2 regions of the Dyadobacter sp. OTU695 genome follow, and region 2 is predicted to be linked to the other one. Evidence: riboswitches for the same ligand, from Rfam matches in the RefSeq annotation. Region 2 holds a riboswitch; the other holds the start of a gene.
The links. A riboswitch is a leader RNA that binds a small molecule or an ion and turns the genes downstream of it on or off. The one in region 2 is predicted to bind S-adenosylmethionine.
Positions count from the first base shown of each region.

Region 1: another riboswitch for S-adenosylmethionine. It lies ahead of AAHB90_RS05205 (cysteine desulfurase family protein); the one in region 2 lies ahead of AAHB90_RS02100 (homoserine O-acetyltransferase family protein).

Region 1 is NZ_JASATN010000001.1:1,278,134-1,285,435, reverse strand. Features, by position in the region: gene AAHB90_RS05210 (SusC/RagA family TonB-linked outer membrane protein) at 1-630, opposite strand, end outside; gene AAHB90_RS05205 (cysteine desulfurase family protein) at 731-1,909, opposite strand; SAM riboswitch class I at 2,027-2,120, opposite strand; gene AAHB90_RS05200 (hypothetical protein) at 2,395-2,757, shown strand; gene AAHB90_RS05195 (sulfatase) at 2,821-4,239, opposite strand; gene AAHB90_RS05190 (arylsulfatase) at 4,296-5,924, opposite strand; gene AAHB90_RS05185 (hypothetical protein) at 6,337-7,017, opposite strand; gene AAHB90_RS05180 (sulfatase family protein) at 7,077-7,302, opposite strand, start outside.
Region 2 is NZ_JASATN010000001.1:470,895-478,196, reverse strand. Features, by position in the region: gene AAHB90_RS02110 (FdhF/YdeP family oxidoreductase) at 1-1,972, shown strand, start outside; gene AAHB90_RS02105 (glycerophosphodiester phosphodiesterase) at 2,093-2,863, shown strand; gene AAHB90_RS02100 (homoserine O-acetyltransferase family protein) at 2,956-4,008, opposite strand; SAM riboswitch class I at 4,140-4,247, opposite strand; gene AAHB90_RS02095 (M20/M25/M40 family metallo-hydrolase) at 4,395-5,336, shown strand; gene treF (alpha,alpha-trehalase TreF) at 5,376-6,926, shown strand; gene AAHB90_RS02085 (PhzF family phenazine biosynthesis protein) at 7,055-7,302, shown strand, end outside.

The sequences.
Region 1 (7,302 bases), 810 kb from region 2:
ATTAATGTCCGCAATCGCATTCGCAAAATCACGCGAGCCGTTGGCTCCGGCGCCCAGCTGCGAGTTATCGACCGGGATACCGTCCACGACGAAGAGTGGCTGGTTATTGCCTGCAATGGACGTTTCCCCCCGGATCACGATGCGCGACGAACCCATTCCGCCCTGGCTGTTGGTAATGTTCACGCCGGCGATCTTACCCGACAATGCATTCACCAGGTTACCCTCCCGCGCCTCGGCTACGTCTTTGGTCTGCAATTCCTGCACCGCATAGCCGAGCGATTTCTTCTCTTTGGCAATGCCGAGCGCAGTCACCACTACCTCCTGCAAAATAGTTTCGTCGCTTTCCAGCTGCACATCGAGTTTGCCATCGCGCGGGACAGCTAATTCAGTGGATTTTAAACCGATAAACGAAAATTTCAATATCGAACCGGCGTCGGCCTCGATTGTGTAATTGCCATCGCCGCTGGTGGATGTACCCTTGGAAGTACCTTTGATAAGGACTGTGACGCCGGGCAGCGTTTCGCCTTTTGTGGAGGTCACCTTACCGGTAACCTGGATCGTCTGTGCCTGGGCCGGTTGTAGCCAGGCGACACTGAACAGGAGGAAAATCAACACTAAATTTCTTCTCATGATGTGAATTGAAAATTTACTCTACTTATTTTATAGATTTAATATACAAATGTAATATAACTATCCGGAATGCAATACCCTGACGCCGCTTTCCGCCAGTTTATGCCCAACTTGCTATCTTTTTCCAGGCCTTGCCGGTAGCAACGGCCGGATCGGATTCGTAAATCCCCACAATGGCATCCACGACGTGGTCCAGCTCTTCGAAAGTGTTGAATTTGCTGAACGAGAACCGCACATTCTCCTTGTCGGGCTCGGTCGCCAGCGCCTGAATTACATGCGATGCGGCCCCGCCCGAGCAGGCACTGCCGCCGGAACCTGCGATTCCCACCTGATCCAGCTTCGTAACAATGCTACCCGTGCTCAAACAGGGAAACGAGACACTGAGCACGTTAGCGACGCTGTTTTCAGAGGATTTACTCTCGCCATTATAACAAATCCCCCCGATCCCGCTGATCGCCAGCTTCGATACCAGATATTGTTTCAGCTTGCTGATCTTATTCTGGTTTGTTTCCAGGTTGCGGTAAGACACTTCCAGCGCCTTCGCCAGTCCCACAATTCCGACGACATTCTCGGTCCCTCCACGCTGGCCACGCTCCTGCCCCCCACCGTAGATCAGCGGTTTCAGCTGGTGCTTTTTATTGATATAGACAAATCCGACACCTTTCGGACCATGAAACTTGTGGGCCGAGCCTACCAGGAAATCGATATCCGCTTCCTCTAAATCGAATCGTACCTTGCCCATCGTCTGGGTTGTGTCGGTAAAAAATACGGCATTGTACCGCCTCGCCAGCACACCGATCGCCTGAATATCCGTCACATTGCCGATCTCGTTGTTCCCATGCATGAGCGCGATGAGCGTGCGCGGGTTAGCCCGCAGGAGATTTTCGAGGTGGTACAGGTCTACATTGCCCCGCTCATCGAGTTTCACGAAACTGGTTTCGGTATCACCGTCTCTTTCGTGGCGCCTCAGCGTTTGCAAAACCGCTTTGTGCTCGATACGGCTTGTAATGACGTGGTTAAGGTCATAAGCCTGAATCGCGCCCGACAATGCGAGGTTAATACCCTCGGTCGCACCGGCTGTAAAGTAAATCTCGTCCGGTGAAGCGCCCAGCAGCTGCGCGACCGTGTGGCGCGCCCGATCTACGGTCTCTTTCACTCGCCGGCCCGCGCCGTGAGCCGACGAAGGATTGGCATAATGTGTGGTAAGAAATGGCAGGATCGCCTCAATCACTTCCGGGTCTAGCGCGGTCGTGGCCGCATTATCCAGATAAATTTCCATTTGCCTCTTGTTTGTTGTTGATCAAAGTTTGTCGGCAGCAACGCACAGCAATCCCACAGCTTACAACAGCCTGTACTACTACGCATTACCAGATTCTTCACTGTGGTTGGATTCTCAGATTTATCAACAGAATTAGGTTGGGGCACCTTGACGAGTCACAGGTTGCCAGAAGATCACAGAGCCTAACCTCTCCCTTCGTTCTCGATAAATCTATAAATTCGATAGACAAAGATCAATAAAAGGTTTTAAGAATGCAAGAGGTGACAAAAAAAGAGTTGGAAAAATTTAGTGAGATGGGTAGAGCCATTCGGACATTTTGGCGTGCCGGTTGATTATCCTATTTTCTGAATCCTTTCTATTCTTACTAAGAGAATGTAGTTTGCGAACATTCAGTTTTCGACGATAATCCGTAAATTTATTGAGGTTTGGTCATGCCGTCAACATTTGGTCAGGCAATTTATCAGTTCTGTTAAAAAAGTAATGCAATGGATAAGTCAGCATTGGTAAAACGGTTGAAAGATGTCTTTCATGAGAAACGAAAAGAAGGCCTGGTGGTAGATGCCATTGGCCTGGCATCCGCATATCATGGTTTGAAAAAGGATAAATATACCCTTGGACTAAGCGCACCATCACTCGTCAAAATGGATAGATACGAGAAGATGGATTTGATTATCGACATTCTTTTTGAATGCCTTTCACAGGAAGAACGAGCCTTCATCGATCGTGTAAGGGTATTCAACAACATTGAAGACCTGGACGATCACAAGATCAATGATTTCGAAGAATATGAATACGAGGGGTACAATGGAGTTCAGCGAAGACTGCCCGAACTTTATGAAGTAGATTAACAGGAGCGGCGGCAACCCATATACAAGGGCGAGGGCGATCGTGAGCATTCGCATATCTCAGCATCACTTTCCAGCCTGCTGCTCCGCTTCCGGATAGCCTTTTCTCAACAATACAGCCAGCTCATTTACCGTGATCACGAAACTATTATCCTTCGCCAGGTTCGTAAACTCGCCAGGATCTTTTTGATGATCATAAAGCTCCACGCCTGCCTTGCCACCGTCCCATTCGGTATAGCGGAAACGCTCCGTACGCACGCTGCGGCCAAAGATCTGACCTCTGCGAACCTGTGTATAAGCGGGCTTATTCCAAACCGCACCCGGGTTTTTGAGTAACGGGATAAGGCTTTTACCCTGCAAATTCTGCTTCGGATCGAGCCCGCAAAGCTCAGCAAGTGTCGGATAAATATCCACGAGTTCGACCGTCCGACCAGATGCCTTTCCTTTTGTACCGCCTGGAACGGAGATGATCAACGGTACACGCGCAGAGTTTTCAAAAAGGCTTTGTTTCATCCATTGCCCGTGCTGGCCGACGTTATAGCCATGATCGCTCCATAGCACAATAATGGTCTTTTCGGCCAGTTTCAGTTTATCGACCGCGTCGATCAGCCTGCCCACCTGCGCATCCATAAATGTAATAGTAGCATAATAGGCCCGCAATGCCTCGCGGCGCTTCGCCTCATCAAGGCCCCAGTGCGGTGGCTTGGTAAACAATGCAGCTTCGGGAACGTCGTCGAGGTCGTTCGGGACCTCTTTGGGAAGCGGCACCTTGTCTACCGGGTACATATCAAAGTATTTCTGAGGCGCCACATAAGGTGAATGCGGCCTAAAAAAGCCTACGGCAAGAAAAAACGGCTCATTCTTCTTCTCCGTCATAATTTTAATGGCTTCGCTGGCGATCATCCCGTCGGTCTGTTCTTCGTCCGTGCCTTCCGTAGCCCGCCAGGCCAGTGCGCTTCCGAGCCCACGGTCGGGTGTGAGGTTTTTGATCAACGGCTCTTCGGTTTTGTCACGGCCCTTGGGATTCACGCGGTAGTTCCACGAATCCGGGTCGTCCAGCCCGTCGGTACCGATCTGGCCGGGCACGCCGTAATGGTATATTTTGCCTACCCGCGCGCTGTAATAGTCGTTATTTTTAAAAAGCTGCGGCAACGTAACGATGTCCGGCAGGTTTTTGCGGAAATGCGTCTGCAACTCATAGATCTTCGTCACATCGGGTCGCTGGCCCGTGAGGAGCGAAGAACGGCTGGGGCTGCAAAGCGGAAATTGGGTATAGGCCTTATCGAACCGCACACCCCGCCTGGCCAGCCGGTCGATGTTTGGAGATTTTACGAAGGCGTTACCATAAGTCCCCAGGTCATTGTTGAGGTCGTCGACCGCAATAAACAGTACATTGTATTTCTTCTTCTGGGCAAAAGCAGTTGTAACAATTGCCGGAATAATAAGTAACAATAGCCCGAAAGCAATCCGATGGTTTTTTATCATTTTCATTTGTTTGAATTAACCGTTAAAAACGAGGCTCCGACGGAGTCCTGAAATCGCTACTTCCCGCCTCCGGAATTGGCTTCCTGTTTGGCTTTATCGTAATCATAAAACCATTTGAAAGTTTTCTCATAGTCCTCGGCCCCTACGCGTTTATACCATTCCTCGTATTTGGCAACAAGTTTTTGGGCGATTTCCGGTTGCTTTTCGAACTGATCGTGCAGTTCCGTGCGATCTTTCTCGATGTCGTATAATTGCCATTTCTCCGTTTTTTCGGCTACCAATTTCCATTTTCCGTCGCGGATGGCACGGTTCCCTTCGTGTTCCCAAAAAATCGGGTTCTTGCGGTTGACCGGCTTACCTGTGAACGCGGGTTTCAAACTGGCTCCTTCCAGCGGCTGAATCGTGTTACCCGCATACGTCGCCGGATATTTCGCATTACCCAGCTCAACTAAAGTAGCCATAATATCGATAATATGTGCAGGCTGGCGTTCGAACCGGCCATTACGCGATGCGGGAATGCCCGCAGGCCAGGAGATAATGCCCGGCGAAGAAATACCGCCTTCATGGGTGTGGTGCTTGTAGGCCCAGAATGGCGTACAGGCTGCCTCCGCCCAACCCTGGCCCAGGAAAACGGTCGATTTCGCAGTACCTGGCTGGTCACCTTCGTAACGGCCTTCGAGTCCCGGCTCGGCATTACCGCCATTGTCGGATACGAAAAGAATAACGGTATTATCAAAAACGCCGCGCTTTTTCAAGCCTGCCACCAGATCGCCGATGCTTTTGTCGAGCCGGTAAATCACCGCAGCGTAAATCGCCATCATATCGTCGTAACGTTTCTTCTCTGCATCACTCAGGCTGTCCCATTTTTTGACATTCGGGTTAATGGGCGGCAGTTTCCACGATGGGTCAACGAGACCCATTTTGATCTGCTTCTCATAACGCTCCTGCCGCAGCTTTTCCCAGCCTTTCAGGTACTTTCCACGGAATTTGGCAATATCCTCCTCGGGTGCCTGCAAAGGAAAATGCGGCGCATTATGTGCGAGGTAAAGCATAAACGGCTTTTTCTCAGCCACGGCCTCGTCGATGAACCGCAGGCCGTAATCCGTCCAAAGGTCGGTCGAGTACCAGTCCTTTGGTAATTTGTCCGAGTCGTTCGGGATTTCCTGGCCGTTCAGGAACAGCTTTGCATTATTGCCACTACCATAATAAAAACCTCCCGCAGGCGCGTGCAGGGAGCGGTCGAAGCCGCGGTTGGATGGGTACACGCCATGCTGGTGCCCAACGTGCCATTTGCCCGTCATGGCCGTAAAATAGCCTGCGCTTTTCATCACCTCTGCAATGGTTACGCTATTGTGGTTCAGTTGACCGCGGTAAGCCGGGTGGTCGGCTCCCTTGTCGTCCATCATGTGCCCGATACCCGCCTGGTGGCTGTATACTCCCGTAAGCAACGCAGCGCGCGTGGGGCAGCAACGTGCCGTATTGTAAAAATTGGTGAGGCGCACACCGTTTTGTGCAAGCTGGTCGAGGTTAGGCGTCGGGATTTCGCTGCCGTAGCAACCCAGGTCGGCATAACCGAGATCGTCGGCGAGGATCACGATCACATTGGGTTTCTTTTGAGCGAAGGCGGCCTGCGCCACAAGGAGTATTGCAAGAAAGAGCAATTGGGCGATGGGTTGCTTTTGCATTTGAATGATAGTTATTCCGAAGTTGATATGATTTTGATTGTCTGTAAAACAGTAATGCCACCCGGACACACCGGTCTGCTCGGCGTTGACGATAGCGCCATTCAAACTACAACACACGTTATGCCATCGACAACGACAGATCATCGTGGCAACGGCACCACGCTTAAAACGAAACGTTAATAAATATACGTAACCGAACACGTACGTGAAATCCTGACCCTGTATTTAAAGCATTACAGGCATTTGTAAATGTACCTTTTGGAAATGGTGGTTATTTCCGGTCGACAGGAAGTCCGATCAAATCATTACTCTATAAATTCCGTAGGCAAAGTAAACTTACATATCCCAATAATACAAGTATGGACTTCTATTATTGGGATATTTTAAGCCGATGGTTTACCGTATGGCACAATTAGTCGAGCTTGGTCACCTTTAGGTCCGTAAAGTGCCCCAGCGATCCCGGCCCGATCCACAAACCCACACTTCCGCGAAGGTCTTTCCCCTGTTTGAGGTCGTTCACGATCAACGTCGGTTGTGAAGCGCCATTGACGTAAAACTTTGCAGTTTCATCCTTTACCTCAATTTTCACCTTCGTCCATTCTGCCGGTACCATATCGGCATAGGCTTCATATTTTTCAGGGGTTTCTTTACGCAGTTTTTCCCAGGGAAACCCGGGCATGGACACATATTGCGTCGAGTGGTTTCGGCGCACCTGATCGTTGGCACGCCCGTTGGTCGGACGGATGTAGAAGAGCTCCATTTGGGAAGTATCCGAAGCCACCCTGAACGCGATCCCGACAAATCCGCGTGCGCCTTCACCGGAGTTCGCCCTGGGCTGGCCAGAAATGGTGGCTTCGATGGTACCGTTGTGGAAATCAATGTCTTTCAATACGGCCACGGTCTTTTCATTGGTCGGCATGCCTGGCATTTCCAGCGCAATGGCCTGTTTTCCCTTGTAATCGACAGCAGCAACGGTAACCTGATAGGGCGTAAGCGAAGCCGGTTTAAGCGCGATATCCTGCGCTTTGGCAGAATTAAACAGAAAGGACAAGGCGAATGAAAGCCCGAGGGCGGTGGTGGCAATTTTTTTCATGGCTCTTTTTAAAGTAAAAAATGGAATGGTTATCAAATGCGTAACCATTCCAAAACTACTTATTTACCAGTACTTTTTCCAGCAGCCCGCTCGGCTCTTTTTTTAATGTGGCTGTCGTCGGAAGGCATCCGCTGCACGAGTGGCGGCGGGGTATTGCCAATCTTCTTTTTATAGGCATCCAATGAGGCCAACAGTTCCTTCGCTTTCGCCGGGTTCGATTTCAAAAGGTTATTCTGCTCACCAATGTCGGTTTTCAGGTTAAACAACAATGTATCCGCAGCAGGG
Region 2 (7,302 bases):
GGGGAAGCTTTCGGACTACGAGATCGGCAGCAAGGGCCGCATCGCCCAGCCGATGTTCCTGCCCGCGGGCGGCACGCATTACCAGCCCATTACCTGGGATGCGGCATTTGAAAAAATAGGGAACGAACTGAACCGCCTTGCATCACCTGACGAAGCCGTGTTTTACACTTCCGGCCGGACCAGCAATGAGGCGGCATTCCTCTACCAGCTTTTTGTGAGAGAATTTGGCACAAATAACCTGCCTGATTGCAGCAATATGTGTCACGAAAGCAGCGGAACGGCATTAGGCGAGTCGCTCGGCATCGGAAAAGGCTCCGTTACTTTGAACGACTTTTACCAGGCCGAGGTAATCATGATCCTCGGACAAAACCCGGGTACCAACCACCCCCGCATGCTCACCGCATTACGGAAAGCGAAAGCCAACGGCGCGACCATCATTTCCATTAATCCCTTACCGGAAACGGGTCTGATGGGCTTCAACAACCCGCAAACTATCTCGGGCGTGCTGGGCATTAACCCGTCGTTGACCGACATTTTCCTTCAAGTGAAGATCAATGGCGATATGGCATTGATCAAAGCCATCGAGCTGCTTTTGCTGGAAGAGGAGGAAAAACGGCCCGGCAGCGTTTTTGACCAGCATTTTATCAACCAAAACACACAAGGATGCGGCGAATTCCTGCAAGACCTGAAACAATATAATGCCGAACAACTCGCTGCGCAGGCGGGTGTACCTTACGCGCAGGTGCAGGAGGTTGCACATGTGCTTGCGGGGAAAAGCAAAATCATTGCCTGCTGGGCAATGGGCCTCACACAGCATAGGAATGCCGTGGCGACCATTAAGGAAGTCGTGAATTTGCTACTGCTTAAAGGGAGTATCGGCAAGCCTGGCGCTGGTACTTGTCCGGTGCGCGGGCACAGCAACGTCCAGGGCGACCGCACAATGGGCATATTCGAGCGCCCGTCCGAAAGGTTCCTCGACTCCATCGAAAAAAACTTCCATTTCGCTCCGCCCCGGGAGCATGGTTATGATGTGGTGGAATGCATTAAAGCCATGCATGAAGGCAAAGCGAAGGTATTTTTTGCTATGGGCGGCAACTTCCTTTCCGCTACGCCCGATACCCGTTTTACGGCGGAAGCACTGCAAAAATGCAAACTCACCGTCCATGTTTCCACCAAACTGAACCGCAGCCACCTCGTGCACGGCGAGGAGGCATTGATATTGCCTTGCCTGGGCCGCAGCGACAAGGATATGCGCAACAATGAAAACCGGTTTGTGTCGTGTGAAAACTCAATGGGGGTGGTCCAACTATCGCGCGGCGTGTTGGAACCCATTTCGGACCAGCTTTCGAGCGAACCGGAAATTGTATGCAGGCTTGCAAAAGCTACATTGGGTGCGCGTAGTAAGGTGAATTGGGACCAATACATTGAAGATTACGACCTCATCCGCACCGATATTGAACGTACGATCCCCGGTTTTGCGGACTATAATGAACGGGTAAGGCAGCCCGGCGGGTTCTACCTGCCCAACTGCAACCGCGCAGGCACCTTTGATACCCCGACACGCAAGGCGCATTTCCACATTGAGGCGCCGCAGATACAGCATTTGAAAGAAGGCGAACTGATGATGATGACCATCCGCAGCCACGACCAGTTTAATACCACCGTTTATGGCCTGAATGATCGTTACCGCGGTATTTACAACGAGCGACGGGTTATTTTAATGAATGCAAAAGACATGAACGACCGCAACCTGAAAAACGGCGATCTCGTGGATTTGCATAACCATTACGGCGGCATAGAACGCGTGGCTCACAAATTCGTGGTGGTGGAGTATCCCATTCCGGAGCAATGCACGGCCACCTATTTCCCCGAAACCAATGTACTGGTGCCCATAACGAGCGTCGCCGAAAAGAGTAACACACCCACTTCTAAAATGGTCATCCTGACCATTACGCCGCATCAGGGATTTTAGGATAACTTAATATTAGCCTAACAGACACGCACCCAAGTTGCCGTAATTTCGCCGCGGGTGCCCTGATGGGGTAAAATGCGCCGAAAAATGTCTTTTAAAAGGAAGTTTAAATTGAATACAATGAAAAAAGGATTTCTAATGCTTGCAATCGGGCTGATGAGCCTGGTGTCGATGGATGGTATGTCTCAAAAGAAAAACAAGGTGATTGCACACCGCGGTGCCTGGAAAAATACCGGCGCAACCGAAAACTCGATCGGCGCCCTGGAACACGCGATCAAGCTCGGCTGCTATGGCAGCGAATTCGACGTGCATATGTCGGCCGACTCGGTTTTGTATGTTTTGCACGACCATTCCATTCAGGGAACGAATATCGAAACGACTAATTCAGCCGAACTTTCAAAGATCAAACTGGCCAACGGCGAGTCGCTGCCGACTTTGGAAGCTTATCTGAAAGCGGGTGCAAAGCAGAAAAAGACCCGTTTGATTTTGGAAATCAAAACTTCTAAAATCGGCAAGGAGCGCTCGCTGGCATTGGCTACCAAATGTGTGGAATTGGTGAAGAAAATGAAGGTGGAGAAAATCACCGACTACATCGCATTTAGCTGGGATGTTTGCTTGAAAGTGAAAGAACTAGCCCCGAAAGCACACGTGGAATACCTGAATGGCGATAAAACGCCTGACGAAATCCAGGCAGCCGGTCTCGACGGCATCGATTATCATTTGAGCGTTTTGAAGAAACATGAGGATTACATTCCTGCCATGCGCCAGAAAAAACTGACTACCAACGTGTGGACAGTCAATGATGAATCAGATTTGAAATATTTCCTCGAAAAGGATGTGGATTACATTACCACCAACGAGCCTGAGCTGTTGCTGAGCCTTTCGAAGTAATTTTTGAAATACATCAAAGCAAGAACTCCCGATCGGTTGCCGGTCGGGAGTTTTACTTTTTATACCAAATAATGCTTTAAGACTCTGGTCCATCACCGGATACGCGCCATCTGTAACTGGCCGTTCGTTTCCTGCCACGCTCTGATCACCTGCGTAAGCTGCTTGTACTCAATCAGGAAGCCGTCGTGACCATATAGCGAATCGATCTCCTGGAATGCGGCATCCGGAATGTGGCGGGCCAGGAACTGCTGCTCGGATAGCGGGAAAAGCAGGTCGGATTTGATACCGAGCACGAGCGTTTTGGCCTTCACAAGTCCCAGCGCATGCACAATACCTCCGCGGTTACGGCCCACATTATGCGAGTCCATGATTTTGGAAAGTGCCCAGTAAGAGAACGCGTTGAAACGTTTCACAAACTTATCGCCCTGGTACTGCTGATACGACGATGCACGGAATTCATCGATCTGATCAGGGTTGTCACGCGCTTGTGTAAAGTTGTAGGTATCGTAGTTACGGTAAGACAGCAAAGCGATCGACCGCGCCGCGCGCATACCCATTGCGCCGGCATCAGGACTCTCTTCGGTAAACGTAGGATCCGCCTCTATCGCCATCCGCTGCGACTCGTTGAATGCAATCCCCCAGGGTGAATGCAATGCATTGGAGGCAATCAGGATCAATTCTTCAAACAAATCGGGCTTTTCCACTGCCCATTCCAGCGCCTGTTGCCCGCCCAGCGACCCGCCAATGCAGATTTTGATCTTGTTGATCGCCAGTTCCTGCCGCAAAAGATCCAACGTCCCGACGACATCCCGAACGGTAAGCGTCGGAAAGTTGCGGTAATAAGGCCGGTTTGTCCTCGGATTGACCGATAGCGGCCCCGTGGACCCGTAGGCGGAGCCAAGCACGTTCACGCAAATGATGAAATGCTGCGCAGGGTTGAAATATTTGTCATCCCCTACCAGGCCGTCCCACCAGTCGGCTGCATTGGAGCTGCCGGTGAGTGCATGGCAGATCCAGACGATATTGGTGTCACTGGCGTTCCTTTCTCCGTAGGTAGTGTATGCCAGCTCAAACCCTGGCAATTCGCCACCCATTTCGAGTGCGTAGGGATATGGGTATTTAAATGTCTTCTGTTCCGCTTGCATAAGAGCCACAGCACGTGGTTAAATTCAACACATGTTAAAATCGACAGCCGAAATACAGATTTTCGGTTGCAGCTGCGAGACTAAAGCCAATCGGCTTACGGAAATTTCTAACTGTAAGAGCACACGAATTGATTTTATATCTCCTAATAACTTAGGTGGGAATTAGCACCTTTCTCCGTAGCGGTAGCAGGTTGCCAGAGGTTCATAGAGCCCATTCTCTCGCCTCTTCTTTATAAATCAACCGCCGTACAGGGAAGCAATTGATTGATGGTGCAATATTAAGTGCGGATGCCTGAAAATACAAATAAATGCAAAAATTCTGTCGGTTGCCCGAGTCCGCTCGCACTGCGGTAGCTTATCTTTGCCCGTCAACCATTTTATATCGAATGAGAATCTTTTTTCACAGTTTATTGCTCGTTTTAGCCACCATACAGGCATTTGGGCAATCCGTTTCACCCTCCCCGGAAAACATCCGCAAACACATTTCCTACCTGGCTTCCGACAAAATGAAAGGTCGGGGCACAGGAAGCAAAGAGAATGAAAAGGCGGCGAAGTATGTGGCGAAACAATTCAAAAAGTACCATCTTCTACCCAAAGGAACCGAGGGTTACTATCAGCCTTTCACCGCGAAGATCAGACGGATAGTTGTCCCCGACAGCATTCGCGAGACGCGGAATGTGATCGGCTTTCTCGACAACGGCGCGCAGTATACCATCGTCATAGGCGCTCATTTTGACCACCTTGGTATAGGCCGGCAGGGAAGTTCCAAAGCCGAAAAGCCCGAGGGGCAGATACACAACGGCGCCGACGACAATGCCTCAGGCGTGGCCGGTTTGCTCGAACTGGCGCGGTATTTTTCGGGAAATGATAAAAAGGAGCCTTACAACTTCCTTTTTATCGCATTCGGAGCGGAAGAATTGGGATTGGTCGGCTCACGCTATTTCGTCAACAATCCTACTTTGCCGTTGGCCGATATCAACTTCATGTCGAACATGGACATGATCGGTCGCTACGACCCCAACCGGGGCGTGGGCATCGGCGGGTACGGCACCAGCCCCGAATGGCCGATCATTTTCAAGGACGTGAAAAGCGATACGAAGTTTTTTACAGACAATGCAGGAAGTGGCGGTTCGGACCATGGTTCATTTTACGCCAAGCAAATACCTGTGCTGTTTTTCCATACGGGCGGACATGATGACTATCACAAGCCGACCGACGATACGGAGAAAATTGATGCGAATGCGGAAGCAGGTATTCTGGGCATTCAGATCAGGCTCATTGAAAATGCCATGTTATTACCAAAACTTAAATTTACGGAAGTCAAATAAGTCACATTCCAGTTAGTAAACCCTTTAAATCAGTTCGTTTTGTACGGTTTTGTTGCTCCTTCATTCACTTACGGCCAACCTCACATCTCTCCCGAAGAGTTGTACGGAACACTATTCCGTGATGTGCAGTGCAGCCGCATTTTCTCCGATTCCAAAACATTCGCCGACGCCATCCCACTGGAAGATCCGGTGCTGATCATCGAACGGTACCACCAGGAGAAAGACGCCCCCGACTTCAACATAGAAACTTTTATCCGGGAGTATTTCAGAATGCCAGGGCATATTGCTTCAGAATTCATTTCCGACAAAAATGAGGCTGTTTCCGAGCACATAGGCAGGCTATGGTCGGTGCTCACGCGCCAGCCCGAGAACCAGGAACGGGGAGGATCGCTCATACCTCTGCCCCATCCCTATGTGGTACCCGGCGGGCGTTTCCGGGAGATTTATTACTGGGATAGCTATTTTACGATGCTGGGACTCAAAGAGTCGGGGCGCGCGGAGCTGATAGAAAACATGCTCAATAATTTCGCCTATCTGGTCGATACGCTGGGTTTCATACCTACTGCCAACAGGACTTACTATCTCAGCCGGTCACAGCCGCCGTTTTTTTCATTGATGGTGAGACTGTTCAGCGAAATGGAAGGCAAAAAGGTTTTGAAAAAATACCTGCCTCAAATGCAAAGGGAATATGATTACTGGATGGATGGCTGCCAGGAGCCTTGCGAACCTTTTACAGCGCACCGCCGCCTGGTGTATTTGCCCGGCGGCGCGCTGTTGAATCGCTACTGGGACGACAAGGCCACGCCACGCCCCGAATCGTACAGCGAAGACATGGAGTTGGCTCATGAGGCCAGCGAAAAACACGGCACCGCACCCGATGAACTTTTCCGCCACATCCGCGCCGCCGCCGAATCGGGCTGGGATTTCAGCAGCCGCTGGTTTGCCGACGAAACCGATTTTACCTCCATCCACACCACCGACATCTTGCCGGTAGATCTGAATTGCCTGCTGTACCATCTGGAAAAAGCCATTGCGGAAGCCTATTTGTTATCTGATAACCGGCGGTTGCATTTGCTTTACGAGGAAAAGGCCAGGCAACGGAATATCGCCATTCAAACCTATTTCTGGGACGAATCGAAACATTATTATATGGATTATGATTTCAGGAAAAGGGATTTTACGAAAGCCATCACCATTGCGGGCGCATTTCCCCTCTTTTTCAGGCTCGCCCCCAAACCCCACTCGCATTATATGCGGGCGTACATCCGCCTGAACTTTCTGAAATCAGGCGGGCTGCTAACCACTATGGTACGCACCGGTCAGCAATGGGACGCACCCAATGGCTGGGCCCCGCTGCAATGGATCGTTTACAAAGGGTTAAGAAATTACAATTTCCACAGGACCGCGAATGAGCTGAGCGACGAATGGCTGGGCTTGATCGAGAAAGAGTTCAGGCATTCGGGAAAGATGCTCGAAAAGTACAACGTGTCCGATACGAACCTGATCGCCGGAGGAGGCGAATACGAAATCCAGGAAGGCTTCGGATGGACGAACGGCGTGTATCTTCGCATGAAAAACAGAAAACGATAGTAAAACTAAGAATCCAATATGTTTTGATTTTTTATCTGTTTCCAATATATTATATTAAAAATTGATAAGAAAAGCACCCCATAGCAGATATTTTTAATACCTTGCCGTTACCAAGCCCATTTGACTTCATGAAACTTCCTATATACCAAATCGATGCTTTTACCGACAAGTTGTTTGGTGGAAACCCTGCGGCGGTAGTTCCTTTGGAACAATGGCTGCCCGAGGAAACGATGCTCGCCATCGCCGCCGAAAACAACCTCGCTGAAACCGCTTTCTACGTCCCGACAGAAAATGGTTTCCATATCCGCTGGTTTACACCGATGGTGGAAGTGGATCTCTGCGGCCACGCAACGCTCGCAGCGGCTTATGTGATCTT